Regions from separate parts of the Thalassotalea coralli genome, predicted to be linked through region 1. Evidence: predicted binding sites of a transcription regulator. Region 1 holds the regulator's gene; each other region holds the start of a gene.

Region 1 (8,376 bases):
GAAAAGTTGTAATACCTGCTATAACTTCCTGTTTAACAGTCGTTTGATGTTGATCTAATTTAAAATATTGATTAAGCATAACAGTAGGGTTTGTTTGTTTAATGAACAATAGTACACCCAGCTTTTAAATTCAAAGCTGAGTGTGGTATTTGAATTACTTAAATGTTTGAAACGTCAATAATTAACGAATCATCTATGTTGGTAGAAGACACCAGCTCTTTCGAAAATTCATATTCGGCTCTTGGCTCTGATCTGTCGATTGGTAGCTGCTCAAAGTCAAATAGCTCGGTATCAGCAAGTTGGCTCGGACTAACATTCTTAATCGATTTAAAAATGTTTTCTACGCGACCTGGGGTTTGTGCGTCCCATTGATTAAGCATTGCTTTAATATTTTGACGTTGCAGGTTTTCTTGAGAACCACACAAGTTACAAGGAATGATAGGGTACTGCTTGATCTCTGCAAAATTAAGTAAGTCTTTTTCTCGACAGTAACTCATTGGGCGAATAACAATATTTCGCCCATCGTCTGCTCGTAATTTTGGTGGCATTGATTTTAATGCTGCACCAAAGAACATGTTAAGAAACAAAGTTTCGACAATGTCATCTAAATGATGGCCTAGCGCTATCTTGGTTGCACCTATTTCTTCAGCGAACGAGTACAAAGTACCTCGTCTTAGGCGAGAGCACAGCCCGCAGGTTGTTTTACCTTCTGGTACTTTTTCCTTTACAACCGAGTATGTATCTTTGTCTATGATGTAATAAGGAATATCTAATGATTCAAAATACTCAGGAAGTACATGCTCAGGAAAGCCTGGTTGCTTTTGATCTAGATTAACTGCAATGACTTTAAAGTCCACAGGCGCAGATTTTTGCAGGCTTAGTAAAATATCTAGCATGGCAAAACTGTCTTTACCGCCACTAATACATGCCATTACAACATCGCCATGTTCAATCATCTTGTAATCGGCAATGGCTTTACCCACTTTACTGCGCAAGCGTTTTTGCAGTTTGTTGGCTTCGTATATGGCTTTGCGGTTATCTGCTTCGGTCATAAGAAAACTTCGTCTTTGAAATGCTAGGAGCGTGTAAAAAGGGGCGTATTATAATGCGGTATAGGCAAGATGATAAGTAAAAAATAACCAGCATTTGAAGCTGGTTATTTCATTCCATTAATGTCGAAAATTTAGTCTTGAAGTGGTGAACTATAACCCGCTGGTTTTAAAGCTAAAACGTCACAGTTCAATCGATCAATGACATGCTCAGCTGTATTTCCGATTAAAGCGGCAGATAAACCTGTACGGCCTATTGTGCCTAAAATAACTAACTCTGCATCTAACTTACTAGAAACTGCTTCGATAACATCTTCAGGTAAGCCTTCTTCAATGTGGGTCTGCTCTGCTGAAATGCCAAATTTTTCTGCATGATTAACCATGGCATTCTTGTGATGTTCATACATGGAGTCGTTGTATTCGTTTGCATTAAACTCTGGAATTTCTATCGCTATATTTACTGGCGTACCAGGAAATGAATTAACTAAATGGACATTGCCTTGAATGAGGTTAGCTAGATTAACTGCCTCTTCTGTAATTATGCTGTTAAGAGACTGGTGCTCTTGTTCATCGCTTCCTACATTCAGTGCTGCCAATATATTCCCGTCTTTTGGCCACAAGTGATCTTTCACCAATAATACTGGGCAAGGGCATTTACGGAGAATATGCCAATCAGTTGGGGTAAATATTACCGATTTTAACTTGTCGTGCTCATGAGTTCCTTTAATGACAATATCGTAACCGTTATGCAGCACTTGTTCGATAATAGGTTCAAAAGGGCGGTTGTGCCAAACAACTTGAGAGTCAATGTTAACGTGTTCGTGTGGAGATTCGTCGATAATTTCTTGTAACCACTCTTCACGGTCACGAATTAAAGACTGACGCATTGCTTCTCGTTCATCTGCGGAAAGCATCGTTGTCATTTCGTAGGAAAAATCAAATATAGAAAGAAAAGCGGTAATTGAAGCGTTAGTTTTACTCGCTAATTCAATTGCACGGTTAAGCGCCTTTTGCTCTTCTACAGTAGGATCTATAACGGCGAGAATTTTTTTATACTTCTCCATGGCAAACTCCAAATAGTCACTTTTAATTCAATTATAGCGACTGCTGGCGTTTGCGCACGGGAATTTATTGTTTTAAATCAAGGGACCAGTAATTATTTATAAAGAAGCTACTTCGTCTAGCTTTTCATTATTCAGGATAGTAATTAGCTTACCATCAACCTTGATTAGTCCATTTTTGTCAAAGCGATTAATTAAACGGCTTATTGTTTCAACTGTTAAGCCTATGTAGTTACCGATATCACTTCGTGTCATTGACAATCTAAATTCAACAGAAGATAAACCGCGTTCTTTATAACGACTGCTTAGCGTCGATAAAAAAGTTGCCAAACGTTGTTCTGCGTTTTTGCGGTTAAGCAAAGTCATCATTTCTTGATCAGTACGAATTTCAGCGCTCATCATACGTAACATTTGCTTTTTCAATTTTGGCATTGCGTTAGATAGGGAGTCTAGCGTGTCGTATGGAATTTCACACACCATTGAAGTTTCTAGAGCTTTAGCAAAACTTGGGTGTTCGGCAGAAGCAATAGCATCAAAACCTAATAAATCACCAGCTAAGTGGAAGCCTGTAATTTGCTCTTCGCCACTTTCGTTGACAGTGTAAGTTTTGAAAGTACCTGAACGAATCGCGTAAAGCGATTTCATTTGCTCGCCATCTTGGAATATCTGCTCACCTTTTTGAATAGGTCGCTTACGATCAATTATTTGGTCTAGAGTTTCCAACTCTTGCGCGTTAAGAGAAAACGGGAGACACAGTTCACTGATACTACAATTTTGGCAATGAATATGTTGCTGACCTGAGCATTGACGCTTGTACATAATATCCTTAAATTCTCTACGGGTAATTCCAAGTGGAATATTATTAGAACATCTTCATATATGCAAATTTTAGTGTAATTATTCCATAAAAAATTAACATTAAGGCAATTGCACGGCGAACCCAAATCTTTGTTAACAATGCATTAACCTTAGAAGCGCCAAAAGATACCAGTAATAGAGCAGGTAAAGTTCCCAATCCGAAGCTTAGCATGATAAGGCCGCCTTGAAGTGCACTGCCAGATGCTAATGACCAAGTTAGCGTAGAATAAATAAGCCCGCATGGTAGCCAACCCCATAAAGCGCCTAAAAAGGTTGCTTTAGTCGCCGAATCAACGGGAATTAAATGTTTTGATAGTGGTTGCAACGTTTGCCACAGACTCTTTCCAACTTTCTCTACGTGAACTAGCAGAAACGCCCATTGGCCAATATACAGTCCGAGTAGAATGAGAAAAACACCGGCAATAACGTTTAGTATTAGCACAGGAAAGCCAAGTTGTTTGACCATTAATGAACTGGTAAAGCCAACAATTGTGCCTAACAAGGTATAAGAAAAAATCCTGCCAGCGTTGTAGCAAATAATATATAACTGCTTTTTAGGGTTATTGTCTCTAACTGCACCGGTAAGCATCGACGCAATACCTCCGCACATGCCAATGCAGTGGCCTGTTCCTAGTAATCCTATTAAAAACGCCGATAACAGGTCTAGTTGCATCTAGGGTTATTCTTTAGGTGAGTTGTTACGCTGATCATTAGCAGCGGTTTGCGATGTTGTCTTATCTTTTTTGTCTTCATCAAACAAAATGCTCAACCCTTGCTTCTCTAGATCATCAAATTGATTTGATTTGACCGCCCAAAAGAAAAAGTAAATCCCAGCTATTGTCAATAAAATAGCGATTGGAATTAAAACGTAGATAATGCTCATTACTTGTTTGGCCTTTTCGTTTTTAATAAACGCAGTGAATTAGTAATTACCAAAATTGAACTTAATGACATGCCGATTACTGCCATATAAGGAGTAATATAACCACTCACGGCTAATGGCAATACAATTGCGTTATAGCCAAACGCCCAGCCATAGTTTTGCCAAATAATTCGCCTGGTTTTATCTGCTACATGCAATAAATCTATAATAGCATTTAAGCGGTTGTTTAAAAGAATAACGTCTGCACCACTTTTGGCAATATCTGTACCACTGCCCATTGCAATAGAGACGTGAGCGGCACCAAATACAGGTGTGTCATTAACACCGTCACCAACCATGGCAATTTTTTCGTGCTCCTGCCTAGAGGTTAACAATTCCATTTTATCTTGTGCAGTAAGTTGGCTTTTAATTTCATCAAGCTGCAGTTCTTTTTGAACTTTTTCACAACCTTGTTGGTTGTCACCAGATAGCATGAGTGTGTTGTAAGAACGTTCTTTTAATGTAGCGATTAAGCTTTTCGCGTCATTTCTAATGTGATCAGAAATATTAATACTAGCGACAAGCTCTTCGTTAACTGTCATCACAATAGGTAAGTGAGTAAATTGTGTTAACTGGTCACCTTTTAGCAACCAACTCGGTTTTCCTATCATAATAGAAAGATCGTTTATAACCCCTTCGATACCAGCGCCTGCGTGCACTTTAACTTGGCTAGCATTAACGCCAAAGTCTCTGTAAGGAACAAAAGCTTTTGCGATTGGGTGTTCAGAATAAGATTCTAGCGCAGAAGCAAAAGCGAGTAGGGTTTGTTTATCGTATGAACTTGTGTGTAATTCCATGCTAGCGATAGCAAAGTCACCTGAGGTTAAAGTGCCTGTCTTATCGAAAGCAAAGCCTGTTATTTCTGGTAATGTCTCCATTACATGGCCACTTTTAACCATAATTCCCGCTCTATTTAAGCGCGTCGTGCCACAGGTTAGTGCGGTAGGTGTTGCTAACGACAAAGCACAAGGACAGGTAGCAACCAAAACTGATAGTGTTATCCAAAATGCTTCTTCTGGCATATGTTGTTGCCAATAAATAGCGGTGCCAATTGCGGTCATCAAAATAATGGCAACGAAATATTGGGCAATTTTATCAGATAGCTGAGCAATTTTAGGTTTGTGAGCTTGAGAAGCTTCACTGAGTCGAATTAGCTGACTTAACAGCGAAGTTGCACCTGCTTGTTTAACTTCAAGTGTCAGGTTGCCATCACCATTAACTGTACCAGCGAAAACACTGTCGCCAATTTGTTTATCGACAGGTCGTTGCTCGCCAGTAAGCATAGCTTCATTTATAGGGCTAGTGCCGTTGATAATTACACCGTCAGCAGGAATTGTTTCCCCCGGTTTTACAAGTACTAAATCGTTTTCTTGCAACTTTCTTGCGACAACGATTTCTTGCTGTTCACCATTGAGGCGCGTGGCGGTTAGAGGCATTAATTTTAGTAGATTAGCTGAGACTTCAGCAGCTCTATTTCTTGCTCTAAACTCCAGAAACTTGCCGATAAGCAAAAGGAAGGTGAACATAGAAACTGATTCAAAGTAGACTTCACCTGTCTGGGTTATAGTAGCCCAACAACTAGCAATAAACGCCAACGATATAGCGATAGAGACGGGAACATCCATGGACAGTCGTTTTACTTTTATCGCGTTTATTGCTCCCTTATAAAAGACAAAAGCGCCGTAGGTCACGATAGGGAAGGTTAGAATCATGCTTGTCCATCTAAGATAAACTAAGATATTTTCGGACATATCAGAAAACGCACCGAAATATAGCCCTATAGCAATCATCATAACTTGCATCATCAGTATGCCTGAGATGCCTAGTCGTTTAATAAATGCTTTACTTTGTGCTTTGTTAGAGCGTTCAGCTTCACTTGCTTTAAAAGGCAAAGCACGATAACCGACTTTTTCAATCGCTAGCAGAATGTCGCTTAATTTGATGTCTGCGTCTCGCCAGCGAACTGTCGCTCGTTGGCTTGTCGCGTTTACATTGATTGATACCACGCCTTTTAAAGGTGAAATTTGCATCTCGATAAGCCACGCACATGCTGCGCAGCTTATACCTTCAACTGTGAGTATTGTTTCCTTATATTCTCCGTCTTTAACGGTAAATTCACTTTGTAAGCTGTCGTCGTCTAATACCGTTTTATTTTTAAGTTGTTCCGGAACTAGCTGTTCACCTTTCGGCGCGGCTTCAGTGCGAAATTTATAATAATCCGTTAAGTTGTTATCGACGATGGTTTGGGCAACAGCTTCACATCCAACACAACACATAGGTTGGATCGAGCCATCAATTTTAACTGATAAGGAGAGCCCAGGAGGGACTGGCTCTCCACAATGGAAACACTCTGTGGTCATCGAGATTAGTTTGCTTCGTTTGGTCTAGGTTCTATTGAGATAAAGTCGGCTTGAGGTAAGCCAATGGTATTTTGAATCTTCCAGTGATCTTCAAATGGTGAAATAGTTAAGCGCCATTTCCCTGATATTTCTTCATCTAATGTCTTACGAAAATTACCTGAGCCGTCAGGTGTAAGCGCTAGATAAAAGTCTTTATCTTTTAGTGTTGGATGAAAAAAGTTTACGTTTAAAAGTGGGAAGGTTTTTTCTATACCTGTTGGTTTAATCACTAACTCTTTCCCGTTAAGCTTTAGAGCAAACTTAATGCCTAGCTTTTGTGCTTGTTTAACTTTGCCTATTTCTAAATTAATGGCTTTACCTTTTTTGTAATAATCGCCAACAACCAAAGTATCAGGGTTGGTATTTGCGATAATCACTGTAGTAATACCAGCAATAACGGCTGACAACGGAAGGAAAAATACTAGCCAAGCCCACGGCTCTTTGTACCAAGGAGTTTTCATTTATTTGTGTAGTTAATCTATGTTGGCCGCAATTATACGTGTTTTTCATTTATCTGCCTACGAAAATAGGTGATTTGTTGGCTTAGATCAAAGTCTAAAAAACGGGCAATAAAAAAGCCGGCTTTAATGCCGGCTTTTGAAAAATAAGTATCTAATTAAATACTTGGGTTAACTGGGCCCGATTGGCTCTGACTAGTTGCAGAAGCTCTTGCCGCTGTTTTATTAGAGCGTACTACTTCATTGCGTTCTGAAAGCTCAACAAATGCTGTTGGGATTTCTTTATCTGAAGTAAAAGACTCAGGCTTAGCCATATCTGAGTATGCATGACTCTTAATACGAATTTGCTGTGAGCTTGTAGCTGCTTCTTCACTTGATGAGTCAACACCATTACTTTGTGATTCCTCAGCGTTAGCTTGCGTTTCAGTCGAGTCTTTCTCAACAGCCTCTTCAGAAGCCATTTGTTTGGGTTCTGCATCTGTATTTTCAGCAGTTTCCGTCACATCTACAGCAGTCTCAGGTTCAACCGTATCTGCTACTTGAGTTTCATCTGGTTGTTCAGATTCATTTTGCTCGATAGTTAATTGCTCAGGCTCGCTAGTAGTTGCATTGTCTTGTTCGATTTGAGTCGATGCTTCAACTACTACTACGCTATCTGCTTCTTGCGATGTATGCTCATTTTGAGTTACTTCTTCTGAGCTCTCTGCTGTAACTTCTTGTTCTGCTGGTTGCTCTAAAGGCAAATCTTGCTGAACTTCTTCAACAACATTAACTTGCGATTCAACAGCTGTTTCTGCTACTTGCTCTGTTTTTGCATCATCATTAGAAACTTCTGGGTAGCGAGTCTCTACAGGATCAGTGGTAACTTCAGCTGTTTGAGCATCAACTACGTCAGATTGCTGACGACGTTTTTGTCCATGAGAGCGCAAGTGTCTAGGCGAACGGCGTGAACGAGAACGTTGCTCTTTCTTACCTTCCAGATTTTCAACTTCACTTGTATCTACTTGGCTAGTTGCTTCAGCAGATTCTGACTCTACAGTCTTTTCTGTTGCTTTCGCTTGTTTCGCAGGTTTTCTAGGCTTGCTTTTTGGTTTTGTCGCTTGTGTCGTGGCTTGTTCTGCTACTGTACCTTGAGCTTGCTCAGAAGCTGTATTATCTAAGTTAGTCTCTACAACTTGTTCTTGGCCTTCATTTACGCGTACTTTTTTACGATTATTTCTGCGTTGTCTGCGCTCAGCAACTTTTTCCTCTTTAGGCTTTTGTTGCCTATTTTGAGGAGCCTTTTTACCAGGTTTTGCAGCTCTTTCTTGCTTTTCTACTTGCTCGTTAGCATTGCGTTTTTCGCGTCGTTTGTCGTTACTACGCTCATTTCTATCGTTTCTATTACGACGTTGAGCATTTCTACCACGGTTGCCACGTCGGTCTTGGTTACGATCGCCTTTGCCTTGAGAGCGCTTTTTGTTAGGTTTTTGTTCTTCTTCAGAGCCAAACAAACCTTTTAACCATTTCGCAATCGACGCGAAGAATCCTTCTGAAGAATCTTGTTTTGATGGCTTATTAGCAGCTTGCTTAGCTTTTGTACCTTTAGATACTGGTGCTTGAGCAGGTGCTTTCATACCTTGCAAATAA
Region 2 (8,376 bases), 170 kb from region 1:
TGATAGAACAAGGCCGTTAATTGAAGCTATTCCACTACCTGACGGGTATTCTTTAGAGTGGGGTGGTGAATTTGAATCTGCTCGTGATGCTCAAAAAGCGCTTGGACAAGGGTTACCGCTAGGTTTCTTAGTGATGTTCATTATCAGTGTTTTGTTGTTTGGTCGCGCAAGACAGCCACTCATAATTTGGTTGGTTGTGCCTATGGCCATTGTCGGTGTTGTCGCTGGCTTGTTAATTGCTGACTTACCTTTTGGCTTTATGTCGTTACTAGGCTTTTTGAGCTTGTTTGGTATGTTAATTAAAAACGCTATCGTGTTGTTAGAAGAGATTGATTTACAAATTGATGAAGGCAAAGCGAAAGATGCGGCGATTGTTGAAGCGAGTTTAAGTCGTTTACGTCCGGTGTCGCTAGCCGCTATCACTACGATACTCGGTGTTATGCCGTTAATAGCTGATCCATTCTTTGCTGACATGTCGGTAACGATTATGGGCGGCTTGGCATTTGCAACATTGCTAACTTTGGTAGCGGTACCTGTGCTTTACAGTATCTTCTACAAGATTAAAGTGACTAAATACTAGGGCGTGTTGATCGTTTATGACAAGATGCCCGCAATTAGCGGGCATTTTTTTATCTTGCACTTTGTTGTTAAGTCATTTAAATCTATCAACATTAGTTACATCAGGGTTGGTTAGATGACGCTAGAACAAGCTATTTTACAGTGGGATAGAAAATCGGCACATGATATTACCCGTGTATATCATGAATTTTATCAATCATCAGACTTTGTTCATGAACTGTTGAAATTAGCCCAAGATGAAAAGGCGCAAGATGGCGCTACATGGTTAATTAAGCACTGGTTAGAAAATAGTGATGAAGAATATCATCAACACGTCAATCCGGTGTTAGACATTATAAATAAACTGCATTCATGGCCTGCTAAATTACACATTCTGCAATGTCTTCCTTATCTTTGTATTAAAAAAGATCAGTCGAAAAAGCTAGAAGCTTTTCTTTACGCGAATTTAACGGATCAAAATAAGTTTGTAAGAGCGTGGGCATACAATGGTTATCATGTTCTTGCGACGCAGCACTCAGCCTATCGCAAAGTGGCGAAAGAGTATTTGGATATGGGGCTAATAGATGAGCCAGCTTCTGTTAAAGCTAGAATAAGAAACGCTTTTAAAAAGGATCCGTTAAATTAGTTTCAATTTATTTTGCCTGTATTTCATTCAATTAAAGGCGAGATATATAGTCCGCTGTGGATAACTCCTCGATTTCTTAGCATTCACTTTTTCTGACAATCGCTAATCTCAGCAATGAGTTAAATGACTAAAATCTAGTCTTTCTCGTCAAAAGATATCCAATCTATTTGAATAGCTATTCATTTTTACGATTTAACTTCAATAAAAACAGGGGGTTAAAACTTGGTTTGTCGTTTGCTAATGTAAATGGCAACAAAATAATAACAATGAAAAAACTTAAAAATAAGGAAGAAGTGATGGCTCTACTAGAAATTGATTCGGTTACGCATAAATACGATAAACACGTAGCGCTGCAAAATTTGTCGTTAACATTAAAACCTGGCATTACTGGGCTGCTTGGTGCAAATGGCGCAGGTAAATCGACATTGATGCGCATCCTAGCAACTATTACTCAACCAAGTGCTGGAGATATTCGTTGGAATGGCGATAGTATTTTAAAACAGCCTGAAAAAATTAGAGCAGAACTAGGCTATTTGCCTCAATATTTTGGCGTTTATGACCAACTTACCGCAGTAGAGTTTCTCCAATACTTAGGTGGCTTGAAAGCACTTCCCACCAAACAAACAAATCAAAAAATACATGAATTACTTGAGCAGTTAAATTTGTCTCATGTGGCTAATCAACCACTGAAGGGATTTTCAGGTGGAATGAAGCAACGCATCGGTATAGCTCAAGCGTTATTGTCAGACCCTAAGTTACTGATTGTTGATGAACCTACGGTTGGCTTAGACCCTCAAGAACGGGCTAATTTCGGTCAGATGTTACATGAACTCGCCGAAAATAGGGTCATCTTGTTATCGACACATATTGTTTCTGATATCGAATCACTTGCTCATCAAATTGCTGTGATTAAACAAGGTCAATTGGTATCCGATGGCTCAGCAGAACAACTTCAACAGTCGGTTGCAGGTAAGTGCTGGCAAGTAGCAATCGAGCCGACAAAATTGTCTGCCTACAAAAATGAATTTGTCATCACGCAAACGATACGTCAAAACGACAAATTGCTACTGAATTTAGTCTCTGATTATCGACCTGATAATAGTGCAACTGAGCGTCAAGCGAGCTTAGAAGATGCCTATTTGTATATGGCACAAAATAAAGTAAATAACGACGTGATCAGCGAGGTAGCTTAATGAGCCCTTTAACCACTTCTATACTGGCTGACTTTAGGCAACGCACTCGAAATCAACGGTTTATTGTTATCTTGTTAGCCATGTCTTTGTTAACTCTAATTTATTTTCCCGCAGGGGATGCTGGTTATAACACCTTGACGGTTAATGGCGCGCGCGGTATCTATAACAGTGCTTGGGTTGGTTTGTGCCTAGGATTATTAAACGTTACTTTCTTACCGTTAATTTGTTTTTACTTTGTTAAAAATGCCATTGCGCTAGACAGGGAAGCTAAAACGGCTGAGTTAATTGCTGCGTCTAGTATTCAAAATTGGCGCTACCTACTAACAAAATGGACGGTGAGTTGCGTAATTTTATTTGCTGTCGCGATAGTGATGACTCTCGTTAGTGTCTTTGCACAGCTTTATCACGGCGAAAGTTATGCGATTAATCTATGGCATTTGTTATGGCCTCAGTTTGTTTACGTGCTTCCTACGTTATTGGTGATAGCAGCGATAGCACTAATGTTTGAAACCATACCTAAGCTTCGAGGGGGCTTAGGTAATGTTCTTTATTTTTTTATGTGGACAGCAGGCTTGATAGCCTTTTTAGAAAGTACAGGCGGTATTCATTCAGTCTTAGATGTCGTGCGCTCTGATTTAAAAGCTATGTATCCTGATACCGAAGATGCCAGCAATTTAGGCATTATCGTTAAACAATCTGAACAAGATATTATTGTCTTTGAATGGGCTGGCGTTACTGATATTCGTCAGCAAGTCATGTCTATATTTCCTAGTTTAGCCATTACTATTGCATTTTTAGCCATTGCTTTATGGCGATTTGATCGTTTTGCTCAACAGCCAAATAGCGATAGCAAAGGTAGCCAACATAGTAAATTAGCGCAGTTATTTACCGCCACTGGTGTTGTGTTAGATCGTTTAGCGTCGGCGCTATTTTCCCACGCTGCGTTTACTCGTCAGCTTCATTGGGAAATGAATATCCTTCTTCGAGGACAAGGTACATTTTGGTACTTGCTGGTTTGTGGCGCAATGATAGGGCAAGTATTTGCGCCACAAGAGGCATTGGTGACCATTATTTTACCTTCGGTATGGCTATGTTGTGTGCTGATATTATCGTGCTTAGGTATGCAGGATAAATTAGCGAATACGCAAGAGCTTATCCGCTACCACACCAAGAGTATTGTTTCGCCATTGTTGAGTAAGTACCTTGCTGCGGTAGGTATATTAGTGATTGTTTCACTGCCAGGGATTGTGCGACTTGCATTGTTAGGCGAATCTTTATGGTTAATTCAAATTCTTATCGCGATTTTGTTTACTGTATCACTCGCGTTATTTTGTGGTGTATTTACCCAAACAAAGCGCATGTTTGAAGCCTTATATCCTGCGCTTTGGTATGTTGGGCCATTAAATGGTTTGCCGTATCTTGATTATTTTGGTGTAAACCAAATTGAAAATTGGCGCTTAGGGTTACCACAAATGTTTTTCTCCATTTCAATGGTGTTATTGTGCTTAGTGTTAGCCAACCTTTATCGCCAAAAACAGAAACTACAAACGGGTTAGCTGTTTAGCTTTGGTTGACTAAATAAAATAGACAGTCACTTTCGGCGATATCTTTTTTAGATGTCGCCATAAATATTCGCATATTAGTGGCGCAAACGATTTGATTGTCTCTAATGGTGAACATTTGATTGACGATATTTTCATTTGATTCGTTAAACAACTGTAAGTTGTTTAAACCATTATTATCTGTCCAACCGATTAGTTGTCCTTTTTTACCTAATCCGTAGTTAAAGCGTTCAATATTCTCACACAGCGTAACACCGGTATGTCCTTCATTTTGCCCCGCGTAATGAAGCTCAACATGAGGCTTCACTTGCAGTCGAAGTGGATTATGAACGATAGAGACTTGTTGCTCCGGTGCGCAAGAGGATAAGGACTCACAACAAGCTAACTTGGCAATGCCTTCGAATGCGATGGTATGAGATTGCTCGTCATTGGCGCCACCGCATTCGATAGTAATGGTTGGACAGTCAAAGTTGAGTTCCATCAGAGCGCCAAGTCTTATGCCTGACAAAATCATGGTATCAGTAAAGAATGAGGCTAAAGTTAAACCATCAATGGATATAAACGAAGAAACGGCAAAAGCAGGGCCTGAGCCTGAGGTGTTATGCAAATCTACAATCGCGTCAGGTGTGACTTCTCTTATTGCCTGTTCGATTAAGTTCGCGCGAGTAAAATAGCCGTGTTTTAACTTGCTGCCAAAACAGCGGTTGATGTCTAAGCCTTCAGGTAAGTATCTATGAGTGAACATGTCGTCAGTTGTCGCTGCTTCTACTGAGACAATAATAAACCTTAGATTGATTGCTGGCAGAGGCAGTTCACTGCGTCTTGTTAGCCATCGGTGCAGTGCAATAAGGCCAGAAGGTTCGTTACCGTGAAGCAGGGTGGTGATAACACGTGTTTTTTGCTGATTAGCGCCTGTAATATCGATAATAGTTGGTACATCTAGCGAAAGTAAAAACTGAGCAAAGTCAGCTTTAAGTTCAAAGTCGTTTGGATCTTTTAAATAGTTAACATCGCTAAAATCTATGTCCATGAACGCTCCCATTGAGACACTGGTAAATCAGATAAATACGCCTTGTGATAGTCTTGCACTAATTGTTGGCTTGCTTTAGCCACGTTCATACGTTGATGAAGCCAATTAAAGTGGTTTAACTGCCAAACCGCTCCTGTCATATTAGCGTTTAGGCGTTGTTCAATAATGCTCAAATAATATTGTGCTTCTTGTTCATGAATATTGAGAGAGATCAAACCTTGCTTCGCGATAGGGAGCATTTGATGCAAGACTTGTTTTAAATCAACTTCTACAGGGGTTAACGGGTGTTCTAACGGCCAAATAATCTTGGCATCGATACCTGATTGTGCTGCGCGATAGAAATTATACTCTGCGAAACGAAACGGCATGCTAGGTAAAATATCATTAACTTTATCAGCCATGCCTACCGCTAGACCAATAGCCAGCGCAGCATTGGCTAACATATCCAGATTACTTGGCCCTGCTGGAATCGCTCTAAACTCTATTCTTATATGCTTATTACCTTGCTCAGAAAAAACAGGTCGGTGCCATGGCCAAATCGTTCCCATATGAAAACTTAGTTCATGAAATGGAGAGCTGTTCTCATTGTTGGTTACATAGGGCAGTAATGTTGGATATAAAGCAACGGACTCTGCGAAAAGCTCCCAGATAGATTCACGTACCCAGCCTAAACCAAAGTTAACTCTAGCGGGTTGAGCCCATTGATGCTGCATTCTCAAGCGCATATCCAAAGATTGCTTAAATAAAGCGATTCGCGTTTCATGCCATAGTCGCTTGTTTAGTAATAACGGAGAATTTGCTGAAATTGCCGTAACTAACGGTAGAGTTAGCTGTGCGGCATTAAATACGTTAGTTAGTTTGTCTGGTGGAACCATTAAATGCACTTGGAATGAAGTATTAGCTCCTTCAGCGCAAATGTCTGAAAAGTTAACTTTTAGCTGATCTTTTCCCCGTATATCGATGACAAAGTTTTCGCCGCGTTGTTCATATATATGCTCTGCTAACTGCTTATAACGGTTGGTATTAGTCATACAGCTGGCGTTTAAGTGCTGAATTGACAAGGTGGGTAAAATACCAATAGGCAGAGCCTGACAGTGATAATCATTAGTCACCATGTTGAGTTTGTTTAGTTCGCGGTTAAGCTGGTTTTCAATGGCACTAAAAGGCTTACCTTTAACTGGGGTCGGGTCTAAGTTAAGCTCAAGATTATATTGGTTAAGTTCATGTTGGTATTTATTGTCATTAAGGGCTGTGAGTATTTCCGAATTTTTGAGGCAGGGCATGCCGTTATCTTGGATGAGGTAAAATTCTAGTTCAGCACCAATTTGCAATGGTTCTTTACCAAAATTAGGCTGAGACATTTCGTGTTTAAGCGTTATTAATTGTTCAAATAAGCGCTTTCGAAAAACGGCTCTATCCGCTTTAGTAAAACTATTTTTATCGACTTCTTGGCCCATAAGTCTTATTCCCTGACAATATCCTAAAACTAGCATGACATAAGGCGATGTTTAGCTATTTGATATAGGTCAAAAAATAATCGTTTAGGCGTTTTGATGTTACATTATGTGTAACTAACTTATTGAATATGGTTAAAGCTGTACTTTTAGTGTCATACTAAGGACATGTTTTTAACAAGGTTGTGTGAGTTTAATGCAGTCATTAGCACAAGAAGTTGTTGCTCAAATAGAGCAAGTGGTTTTAGGTAAACACCAACAAGTTACCTTATCTTTAGCGTGTGTTTTAGCTAAAGGGCATCTACTGATTGAAGATTTACCGGGGATGGGGAAAACCACGCTTGCCCATGTATTGGCGAAAGCTTTAGGGTTAAGTTATCAACGCGTTCAATTTACCAGTGACTTGTTGCCAAGTGATGTAATTGGTGTATCGATATTTGATCAAGCAAATGCATCTTTTACCTTTCATAAAGGCCCACTGTTTAATCAATTGGTGTTAGCTGATGAAATTAACCGTTCTAGTCCAAAAACGCAGAGTGCTTTGTTAGAAGCTATGGAAGAAGGAAAAGTCAGCGTAGATGGTGAAACGCATCAGTTGCCCAATCCGTTTTGTGTGATAGCGACGCAAAACCCGTTGTTTCATGCTGGAACTTATCCCTTACCCGAATCACAATTAGATCGCTTCCTCATGCGTATATCCCTTGGTTTTCCTGACAGAAACGCCGAGAAGCAAATATTATTAGGTGCGTCTGGTGACGACTTGCTTGCCAAAGTTGATACTTGCCTAACGCCTGAGCAACTATTATCAATGCAAAAAGAGGTAGCACAGCTTCACGTTTCTGAAGCAATATTAGATTATGTTATTGCTTTGTGTCAGCAATCTAGAGCTAGTCAGGAAGCTATAAACCCACTTTCACCTCGCGCCGGTAAAGCCTTGGTCGCTGCTGCCAAGGCATGGGCTTATATCAGGCAAGGAGAGTTTGTTACGCCTGATGATGTTAAAGCCGTTTTTTCCGCTGTATGTGAGCATAGGTTACAAGGAAGCAAGCAGTTGTCTGAGATTGCTAAAAATGCATCGGAGGATTATTACTCAAGTCAATTGTTGGCAAATGTCGATAGCACTAAACCATTTTCTGGTTAAGTGATGAAGTTACATGACAAACTTTTTAAAGCCATTACGTGCTGCGTTCGCTAAGCGATTTGATCGCTGGCTAGCTAAACGCATGCCTGCCCAGAAGAAGCAATCTCTTGGGCAAGGAAACATATTTATCTTTCCGAGTTCCTTTGGTTTAGCATACCTGATGTTCCTAGTCTTTTTATTCGTACTAGGCACAAACTATCAAAATAACTTGATGCTTTTAGTGTGTTATTTCTTTGTTAGTCTTTTCTTAATTGCGCTATTTTATAGCTATTTTAATTTGTCTGGGGTATCGGTTCACGCCGAAGGTGAATTTTTTAGCTTCGTTGAGCAAGAAGCGAAAGTGCCTATTAAGTTTTATGTTACCAGTGACAAGTATTCAATGAGTGCTCGCTTTGCCAATCACGAAATAAGTTACTTCGATCTGAGTAAAGGGGAGCAATCGGTAGATGTACCTATTGTTTTCAATAAAAGAGGCGTTTATTCATTGCCAAGACTTACGATAAGAAGCTATTTTCCGCTTGGATTATTTTCTACTTGGACACATTTACACTTTCCGTTAAAGCAAGTGGTTTGCCCTAAACCCTTAGCGTGTTATCCGGTCTCTGTGAGTCAAGTGAGTGAAGAAATTGATGAAGCCACATTATTGCATAGTGCGACTCAGTCAGGCGATGATTTTGCCGAGTTAACTAGTTATCGCGTTGGCGACCCTTTGTCGCAGGTTGCCTGGAAATTAGTTGCAAAGGGAGGTGTATGGCAGACTAAACAACATCAAGCATCATTATCATCACAAGA
Region 3 (8,376 bases), on a different contig from region 1:
ACAGAGTCTGTTGATTGTCCATCTTGTAAAAAGGGCAAGTTGATAGAGCGACAAAGCCGCTATGGAAAAACGTTTTATGCATGTGATGCTTACCCCAAATGCAAGCATGCCGTTAATCATCCACCTGTAGCAGGTGAGTGTAAAGCATGTGGTTACCCTTTATTGTTAAAAAGGCAGATGGCAGCAGGGGAAAAGCTTCAATGTGCCGACAAAAAGTGCAGTGAATTTCAATAAAAAAGCGAGCTAGAAGCTCGCTTTTTTATTGATAGATAACGATTTAATTTAACGCTGCTAAATACTTATCAGCGAAGTCAGCTAACTCAGGGAAGGCATCTTTGTCCAAGATTGAAGCTAACTGAGCTAATCGTTGTGCAAGCTCTTGTTCATCTTTCCCACTCAGGTTTAAGTGACCCATTTTGCGTCCAGCGCGTTTTTCTTTATCGTACCAGTGGATGGTTAAGCTGGGGATTGATAACGCTTCGTTTGGAACAGAATCTTCACCTAGAATATTTACCATTGCAGTAGGGCGTACTAGCGCAGTGCTACCTAAAGGCAAGCCACAAATAGCACGCAGGTGATTCTCGAATTGACAAGTATCAGCGCCTTGTTGTGTCCAGTGACCCGAGTTGTGCACGCGAGGCGCAATTTCATTTACCAGTAACTGGTCGCCAACTTGGAAAAACTCAATGGCAAGTACGCCAACATAATTCAATTTTTCCGTTAGCTTAGTAAAGACTTCTTTTGCTTGAGCTTGAAGCTTTTCTTGTACAGGAGCAGCAACAGAAACACTGAGAATACCGCCAGCATGATGGTTTTCTGTTAATGGGTATACCGCAACCTCTCCGTGAGTGTTACGAGCACCTACCAAAGATACTTCTCTATCAAATGGGACCATTTGCTCAGCAACTATGCCTTGTGGCACCGAAGAGTTAGCATTTGCCATAAAATCCGACATATCAGCCCAAATTGCGTCCGCTTGCTCAGCTGATTTTAAACGCCATTGACCTTTTCCATCGTAACCATCTAGAGCGCTTTTGAAGATGATGGGCAAAGATAATTTTTCAAGTGCTAAATCAAAGTCTTCTTTGGTTTGAATAACATGATGTGTCGCATTTGCTACTTGGCATTGTTCTAGCAATGCTTTTTCAAGACGACGATCTCCGCCAATTTTAATGGCTTGGCTACTTGGCAATAACTTACCCGATGCTTCACAAACGGCTAATGTGTCATGAGCTACGTGCTCGAACTCAGCAGTAATAACATCAGCTTCTGCAATGCCTTGTTCTAAGTCGCCATAAACATGAATCGGTGCAACTGGGTGCACTACATTATTAGTGCGTACATCAAATGCCTTTACATCCATGTTTAAAGGTGAGCCAGCTAAATCCATCATTCTTGCAAGTTGGCCAGCACCTAAAACCAAAACTTTTTTCATTTCAAACCTATTCCGCTGGGTTAGGGTTATTTAAGATATTTTGTGTCTGTTCTGTACGGAACTTTTCGATATTAGCCATGATAGCCTCATCTGTAGTTCCTAAAATTTGAGCTGCCATTAGGCCTGCATTTGCTGCACCTGCTGTACCTATGGCTAAAGTACCAACGGCAATCCCTTTCGGCATTTGTACAATTGATAATAAAGAGTCTTGGCCGCTTAATGCTTTAGATTGAACTGGAACACCTAATACAGGTAATGGCGTATAAGCTGCTGTCATACCTGGAAGGTGGGCAGCACCGCCAGCGCCAGCGATAATTACTTTAATACCGCGGTCTTTTGCTTGCTCAGCATATTCAGCTAATAAATGAGGTGTTCTGTGCGCAGATACTACTTTTGTTTCATATGGAACATTAAGTAAATCAAGCATTTCTGCTGCGTGTTGCATTGTTGGCCAATCTGATTTTGACCCCATGATAATACCTACTTTCATCATTTATCACCTTGAAAATTAACCGCGTTTCGGACTTTTAGTTATGCCGAGAAAATAAGGCGCGCATTATACCTGTGTTTGGCTCAATACGGAAATAATCTCACCAAATAATTGGCTAATTTATAAACGAAATAACTTATTAGACTTTAGTCTACTTTAGACTAAAGGCGCATTTTTTATACAGGACATAAGAGTAAACTGGCTAAAAACAATAAAACCACAAATTCATTATGGTTTTTGGAGAGAGTGATGACAAACATTTACCATCAGGGTCTAGAGCAAGTCGCTGCTAATAGTCAGCCCTTGTCGCCCGTTAATTTTCTTAATCGTACTGCTGATACCTATCCTGATAAAACCGCTATTATTCACGGTGAACAAAAAGTCTCGTATCAAGAGTTTCGCGAAAATAGTCGTAGACTTACCTCAGCGTTAATCGATTTAGGGGTAAAGCCTGGCCACACTGTTAGTGTTTTAGCCGCAAATATACCTGCGTTTATCTATGCCCATTATGGTGTGCCAGCAACAGGGGCGGTGCTTAATTCTATCAATTATCGTTTAGACGCTGCGGCTATCGCTTTTATATTAGATCACAGTGAATGTTCGGTGTTGATGGTTGATACTGCGTTTCATCAACTTGTTAAAGATGCCTTAAAGCAAACTAGCTGTACGCCATTGGTCATTAATATTGATGACCTTAACTTAGGAACAGATCATTTTATTGGTGAGTTAGAATTTGATGCTGTGTTGAATATTGGTGATAAAGATTTCACTGGAAACCTAATTCACGACGAATGGCAAGCGTTGGCGCTAAATTATACGTCGGGTACAACAGGCAATCCAAAAGGCGTTGTCTATTCACATCGTGGCGCATATCTAAATGCTGTTGGAAACAATATGGTATGGCCATTAAACAATGAGTCTGTTTATTTATGGACTCTGCCAATGTTTCATTGCAATGGCTGGTGCTTTCCGTGGACAGTTGTCGCAATGGCTGGCACACAAGTCTGTTTGCGCCAGGTTTGTGTAGATGAAATATCACAAGCGATGATTGAACATCATGTTAGCCATTTTTGCGGAGCGCCAATTGTACTTAATATGATATTAAATGGCCCGCAAGAACTTCGAGAAAAACTACCTCGAGGTATTAAAGCGATGACCGCTGGTGCGCCACCACCAGCTGCAGTTATTAAAGGTATGGAAGCCATGGGCTTTGATATTACTCAGGGCTATGGTTTAACTGAAGTTTATGGTCCGTGTGTTGTTAGTGAATGGAAAAAAGAGTGGGATGATTTACCCGCAGACACAAGAGCTGCGTTAAAGGCAAGACAGGGTGTACGCTATCCAACACAAGAAGAAGTCGATGTTTTGGACCCCGATACAATGCAACCTGTGCCGGCTGATGCTGAAACCATTGGTGAAATTATGTTTCGCGGTAACACCACAATGAAAGGCTATCTAAAAAACCCTAATGCGACCAATGAGGCTTTCAAACATGGTTGGTTTCATTCGGGTGATTTAGCTGTAAAACACCCTGACGGTTTTATCGAAATTAGAGATCGCTCCAAAGATATTATCATTTCAGGCGGTGAGAACATTTCTTCGGTTGAAGTTGAAAGTACGCTATATCAGCACCCAGCGGTATTAGAGGCTGCGGTTGTTGCCAGAAAAGATGAAATTTGGGGGGAAACTCCGTGTGCATTTGTTGGCTTAAAAGCTGACGCCAAGGCAACTGAAGAAGAGTTAATCGATTTTTGTCGTCAGCATATGGCTAATTTTAAAGCACCTAAAACGATAGTCTTTAGTGACTTGCCTAAAACCTCGACGGGAAAAGTGCAGAAATTTATTCTACGTGAAAAAGTAAAAACGTTATTTGAAGCCTAATTTGCGAATCGGTTTGGTAAACCATTTACTGCATTTAACCATTAAACCTTTTATAATCGCCGCAGTTTGTAATCTTAGTAACTAGAAACGATGACATCTGCGGTTCAAATTTTTAAGCAAGGCGGTGTCCTTGCTTATCCAACAGAAGCTGTGTTTGGTTTGGGGTGTGATCCCGATAATCAGTCAGCGGTTGAAAAAATTCTTGCTATCAAAAAACGTCCGGTTGAAAAAGGACTGATCTTGCTTGCTGGGCATTATACTCAGCTTAAGCCTTATATTGACGAGTCAAAGTTAACCGCTGAGCAACTAGCTATGATGTTAGCTCGATGGCCAAACGGAGTTACACAAGTCGTTCCTGCAAGTGCTAAGACTCAGCCTTTTCTTACTGGCCAATTTGATACTATCGCTGTTCGTGTTACCGATCAGCCAGACGTTGTTGAGCTATGTCATCAAACACAAAAGCCAATCGTTTCAACCAGTGCAAATTTTACAGGTGAACAGCCTGGTAAAACTTGGCAAGAGGTTGAGCAGGCGCTGGGTACTGCAATCGATTACATCGTGAAAGGCGAATCCTTAGGTTTTGATAAACCTTCGACAATTATTGACGCTATTACAGGGGAAACATTCCGCTCATGAGCCAAGTGAAACTATCAGAAGTTATCGACTTTTTTAAATCACTCCAAGACCAAATTTGCCAAGCGTTAGAACAAGCTGATGGTAAAGGTAAGTTTGTAGAAGATAGCTGGAAGCGAGAAGAGGGCGGTGGTGGCCGTACACGTGTATTAACTGATGGTAACGTGATAGAACAAGGCGGTGTGAATTTCTCATTAGTCTCAGGGAATAAGTTGCCACCATCAGCGACAGCCCATCGACCTGAATTAGCAGGGCGTAGCTGGCAAGCTTGCGGTGTTTCATTAGTTATTCATCCTAAAAACCCATATATTCCAACATCCCATGCCAATGTTCGCTTTTTTATCGCGGAAAAAGAAGGTGAAGAGCCGGTATGGTGGTTTGGTGGTGGTTTTGACTTAACACCTTTTTACCCTTTTAAAGAAGACGTTGTGCATTGGCATCAAACGGCTAAAGATTTATGTGAACCTTTTGGTGAAAATGTTTACCAAGAACATAAAACATGGTGCGATGATTATTTCTATTTAAAGCATAGAAATGAAACACGTGGTGTAGGTGGCTTGTTCTTTGATGATCTTAATCAGTGGGGATTCGAACAAAGCTTTAATTACGTCAAAGCCGTCGGTCAAGGCTATATTGACGCCTATGTGCCAATACTAAACAAACGAAAAGACACGCCATTTGAAGAACGCCATCGAGAGTATCAATTATATCGACGCGGTCGTTACGTAGAGTTTAACTTGGTATTTGATCGCGGTACCTTATTTGGTTTACAGTCAGGTGGTCGCACTGAGTCTATCTTGATGTCGATGCCACCATTAGCGAGATGGCAATATAACTTTCAACCAGAAGAGTCGAGTGAAGAAGCTCGTTTACTTGAGTACTTAACCCCTAGAGATTGGCTGAACGAGTAAGTAGTTATGAAGCAGAAAAGCAATAAACCTGGGCATATAGCAAGATTTGGCCCGGCAACTCGGAATAGTTGGCAAGGATTAAAGGCTGCTTATAAACATGAAATTGCTTTTCGTCAGGAAGTGCTCCTGTTTATCGTTTTATTACCGGTCGCTTTTTATATTGCTGATAGCTTTGTTGAGTTTGCATTATTAATGTCGGGAATTATGGGCATTATGATCACAGAGCTTTTAAACTCTGCTGTAGAAGCGGCTATCGATCGTATCGGCTTAGAACATCACAAACTTAGTGGACGAGCAAAAGATCTTGGCTCTGCCGCTGTATTCGTTGCGATTTGCTACTTCTTGTTAGTGTGGGGATATAAAATCTTCACTATGGTGTTTAGCTAACCTAACTTAGTAACAGGCAAAAGTTGGCGTCAAAGGCGTGTGTTAAAGAAAGCGCCTTTAAATCAGCCACCAATTTCGACAATAAACTTCAAGACTTTTCGTTAGATTCCATTAATCACGCTGTTTTATTGCGTTAGGTCAAATAAACACACGCATTTTAGGCTTAAAATTACAGCCAATTATAATTCAGTTACTTAATTGGAACACATATGAAAAAGTCTATCTTAGCAGCTGCTTTATGCGCAGCAATTACTCCTAGTGTTTTCGCAAACAATGCTGGCGATATTTACATTCGCGGTGGTTTAACTATGGTTGACGCAAACAGCGACAAATTTGGCGTTAACGTTGAAGCGTTAGGTGGTGAAACACCTTTATCTATTTCTGTAGACAGCAACACTCAGTTAGGTCTTAACTTCGTTTATTTCTTTGACAGCAACTGGGCTATCGAAGTATTAGCGGCAACACCTTTCACTCACGATGTAACTATTCACGATCCACAAGGTATTTCTGAAGGTTTATTCGGTGCAAACGTTGATGGTGCTACTTTAGGTGAAGTAACGCACTTACCACCGACAGTTAGTGCACTTTACTACTTCGACACAAATTCTAAGTTTAAGCCGTATGTTGGTTTAGGTTTAAACTACACAGTATTTTTTGACGAAGAATTTAAGTCTACTCCTGAGTCTTTAGGGTTTAACGATTTATCGTTAGATGACTCTTTTGGTTTAGCTTACCAGGTAGGTGCTGATTACCACATTAATGATAAGTGGCACATTAATGCTTCTGTTCGCTACATTGACATTGATACTGAAGCTACGTTCAAAATTGGTGATGACATCACAGGTTCAGCACAAGCGGCTGTAGATCCAATGGTTTATTCTATTATGCTTGGTTACAAGTTCTAATAAGTCTAAATGCTCGTATGTATGGAAGCCGCGAACCTATCGCGGCTTTTTTATTATTAATAGCAATAGTAGGTAATATCGCTATTGATTCACCATGTGTTGAGCTAATTGTGAGAAGGCTTGTCTTAAATGCTGTTTGACAGCAGGGTGCTCAACGGTTTTATCCAGCGCATTATTCATGCATAACATCCATAGACCTGCTTGTTTATTGGTAACCGCTACATGTAAATGACGAGCGCGAAGTCTAGGGTGACCGTATTCTTGTTCATAGAGTGGCGGACCACCAAGCCAGCCCGAAAGGTACTTGTAAAACTTCTCACGCACTTCATCCAGTGGCTGTTTATGGATAGCCAGTAATTCTTCTAGATGAATATTGCTTTCCATTTCATCGTAAAAAGCATTGGCCAAGTCTCTCACAGCCTGTTCTCCGCCCATCAGCATATATGGAGTTTGACTAGGAGATAACATTTCAGACTTGTTTGTTGAAGAGAAAAGCTTTTTAATGCCTAACAAAGTGATCACCTTAATATTGTAAATGGATAAATACGCAGTTTTTGGCAATCCTATTAGCCAATCAAAATCACCCTTTATTCACCAACGTTTTGCTCAATCTACAGAGCAAGCGATGGAGTATAGCGCAATCAAACCAGATAACGATGACTTTTCTGCGGCAATAGAGCGATTCAGAGCAAATGGCGCAAAAGGTTGCAACGTTACTGCGCCTTATAAAGAACAAGCTTTTCAAATGGCAGATACGTTATCTGACGAAGCAAAATTAGCCGAAGCAGTAAATACGTTGTCGTTTAACGCAGATGGTACAATTTCTGGTGACAATACTGATGGGCCTGGATTAGTTGAAGATTTAAAGGCGAATAATGCCAAACTTAGTGGACGAATTTTGCTTATTGGGGCTGGCGGTGCGGCTCGAGGTGTTATTAAACCATTATTAGCAAATCATCCAGAGTGTTTAGTGATCACCAATAGAACCGTATCAAAAGCGGAATTGCTGGCAGATAAGTTTTCTTCATATGGCAATATCAAGGCAATACCATCAGAAGGCCTGATTACCGAGGATCATTTCGATGTGGTGATCAATTCAACGTCTGCTAGCTTATACAATGAATTACCACCTGTGCCTGATAGTATATTTACTGGTAAGCCGCTAGCGTATGATATGGCTTATAAAAAAGAGCCGACAAGTTTTTGCCAGTGGGCCAAGGAAAATGGTTGCGAGCAAATTATTGATGGTTTAGGAATGTTAGTAGGGCAAGCTGCTGTAGCGTTTGCTATTTGGCGCGGAGTGATGCCACAAACGAATTCAGTCCTTTCGGACTTAAGAGAAGAAATAGCTAAATGAACCAATCCATCTTATTTAATGATGACTTAGCATTCGATGAAAAAGTGAATGCATGGAAGATGACAGGACTCATGTCAGGGGAGTTGCTTTCTATATACTTTCACTCTCCTAATTTGAAGCACACCGTGAGTATCGATTCATGTACTAAATATGATCTTGAAGAAATCACCGAACTCTGGCTTGAAAAGAACGAGCCAGAAAACGGTGAAATTCATATTTATGATTAAGCCTTGTTTAAGTCTTCTATATATTCGTTTTTGGTAACTAGGTAATTATCTGCCGACTCTTTTAAGAAGTTCATTTCCGCTTCTTTTAGCGGGCGTACTTCTTTCATTGGGTTACCTACATATAAATAACCACTTCGACATACTTTATTC

Evidence for each region. The regulator FNR, encoded in region 1, switches genes on or off when oxygen is low (the NO sensors DNR and NnrR bind a similar motif). The targets are predictions, from matches to a motif close to TTGATCTAGATCAA.
Region 2: ACOB80_RS06935 (glutamate-cysteine ligase family protein) is a predicted target of FNR. The motif match lies at 6,506-6,519, and genes of this name have one in related genera.
Region 3: ACOB80_RS10955 (OmpW/AlkL family protein) is a predicted target of FNR. The motif match lies at 5,866-5,879, and genes of this name have one in related genera.

Annotation. Positions count from the first base shown of each region.
Region 1 is NZ_JBVVBK010000002.1:505,344-513,719, reverse strand. Features, by position in the region: gene ACOB80_RS07650 (NCS2 family permease) at 1-79, opposite strand, end outside; gene ttcA (tRNA 2-thiocytidine(32) synthetase TtcA) at 159-1,052, opposite strand; gene uspE (universal stress protein UspE) at 1,184-2,113, opposite strand; gene fnr (fumarate/nitrate reduction transcriptional regulator Fnr) at 2,210-2,929, opposite strand; gene ACOB80_RS07630 (sulfite exporter TauE/SafE family protein) at 2,973-3,641, opposite strand; gene ccoS (cbb3-type cytochrome oxidase assembly protein CcoS) at 3,648-3,851, opposite strand; gene ACOB80_RS07620 (heavy metal translocating P-type ATPase) at 3,851-6,250, opposite strand; gene ACOB80_RS07615 (FixH family protein) at 6,256-6,750, opposite strand; gene rne (ribonuclease E) at 6,906-8,376, opposite strand, start outside.
Region 2 is NZ_JBVVBK010000002.1:337,056-345,431, reverse strand. Features, by position in the region: gene ACOB80_RS06960 (efflux RND transporter permease subunit) at 1-580, shown strand, start outside; gene ACOB80_RS06955 (hypothetical protein) at 695-1,204, shown strand; gene ACOB80_RS06950 (ABC transporter ATP-binding protein) at 1,471-2,397, shown strand; gene ACOB80_RS06945 (ABC transporter permease) at 2,397-3,953, shown strand; gene ACOB80_RS06940 (M14 family metallopeptidase) at 3,958-4,989, opposite strand; gene ACOB80_RS06935 (glutamate-cysteine ligase family protein) at 4,980-6,446, opposite strand; gene ACOB80_RS06930 (AAA family ATPase) at 6,640-7,584, shown strand; gene ACOB80_RS06925 (DUF58 domain-containing protein) at 7,598-8,376, shown strand, end outside.
Region 3 is NZ_JBVVBK010000003.1:608,121-616,496, forward strand. Features, by position in the region: gene ACOB80_RS10920 (DNA topoisomerase family protein) at 1-234, shown strand, start outside; gene ACOB80_RS10925 (5-(carboxyamino)imidazole ribonucleotide synthase) at 278-1,435, opposite strand; gene purE (5-(carboxyamino)imidazole ribonucleotide mutase) at 1,443-1,925, opposite strand; gene ACOB80_RS10935 (acyl-CoA synthetase) at 2,175-3,806, shown strand; gene tsaC (L-threonylcarbamoyladenylate synthase type 1 TsaC) at 3,897-4,442, shown strand; gene hemF (oxygen-dependent coproporphyrinogen oxidase) at 4,439-5,350, shown strand; gene ACOB80_RS10950 (diacylglycerol kinase) at 5,357-5,737, shown strand; gene ACOB80_RS10955 (OmpW/AlkL family protein) at 5,947-6,642, shown strand; gene ACOB80_RS10960 (group II truncated hemoglobin) at 6,724-7,155, opposite strand; gene aroE (shikimate dehydrogenase) at 7,178-7,999, shown strand; gene ACOB80_RS10970 (hypothetical protein) at 7,996-8,226, shown strand; gene ACOB80_RS10975 (gamma carbonic anhydrase family protein) at 8,223-8,376, opposite strand, start outside.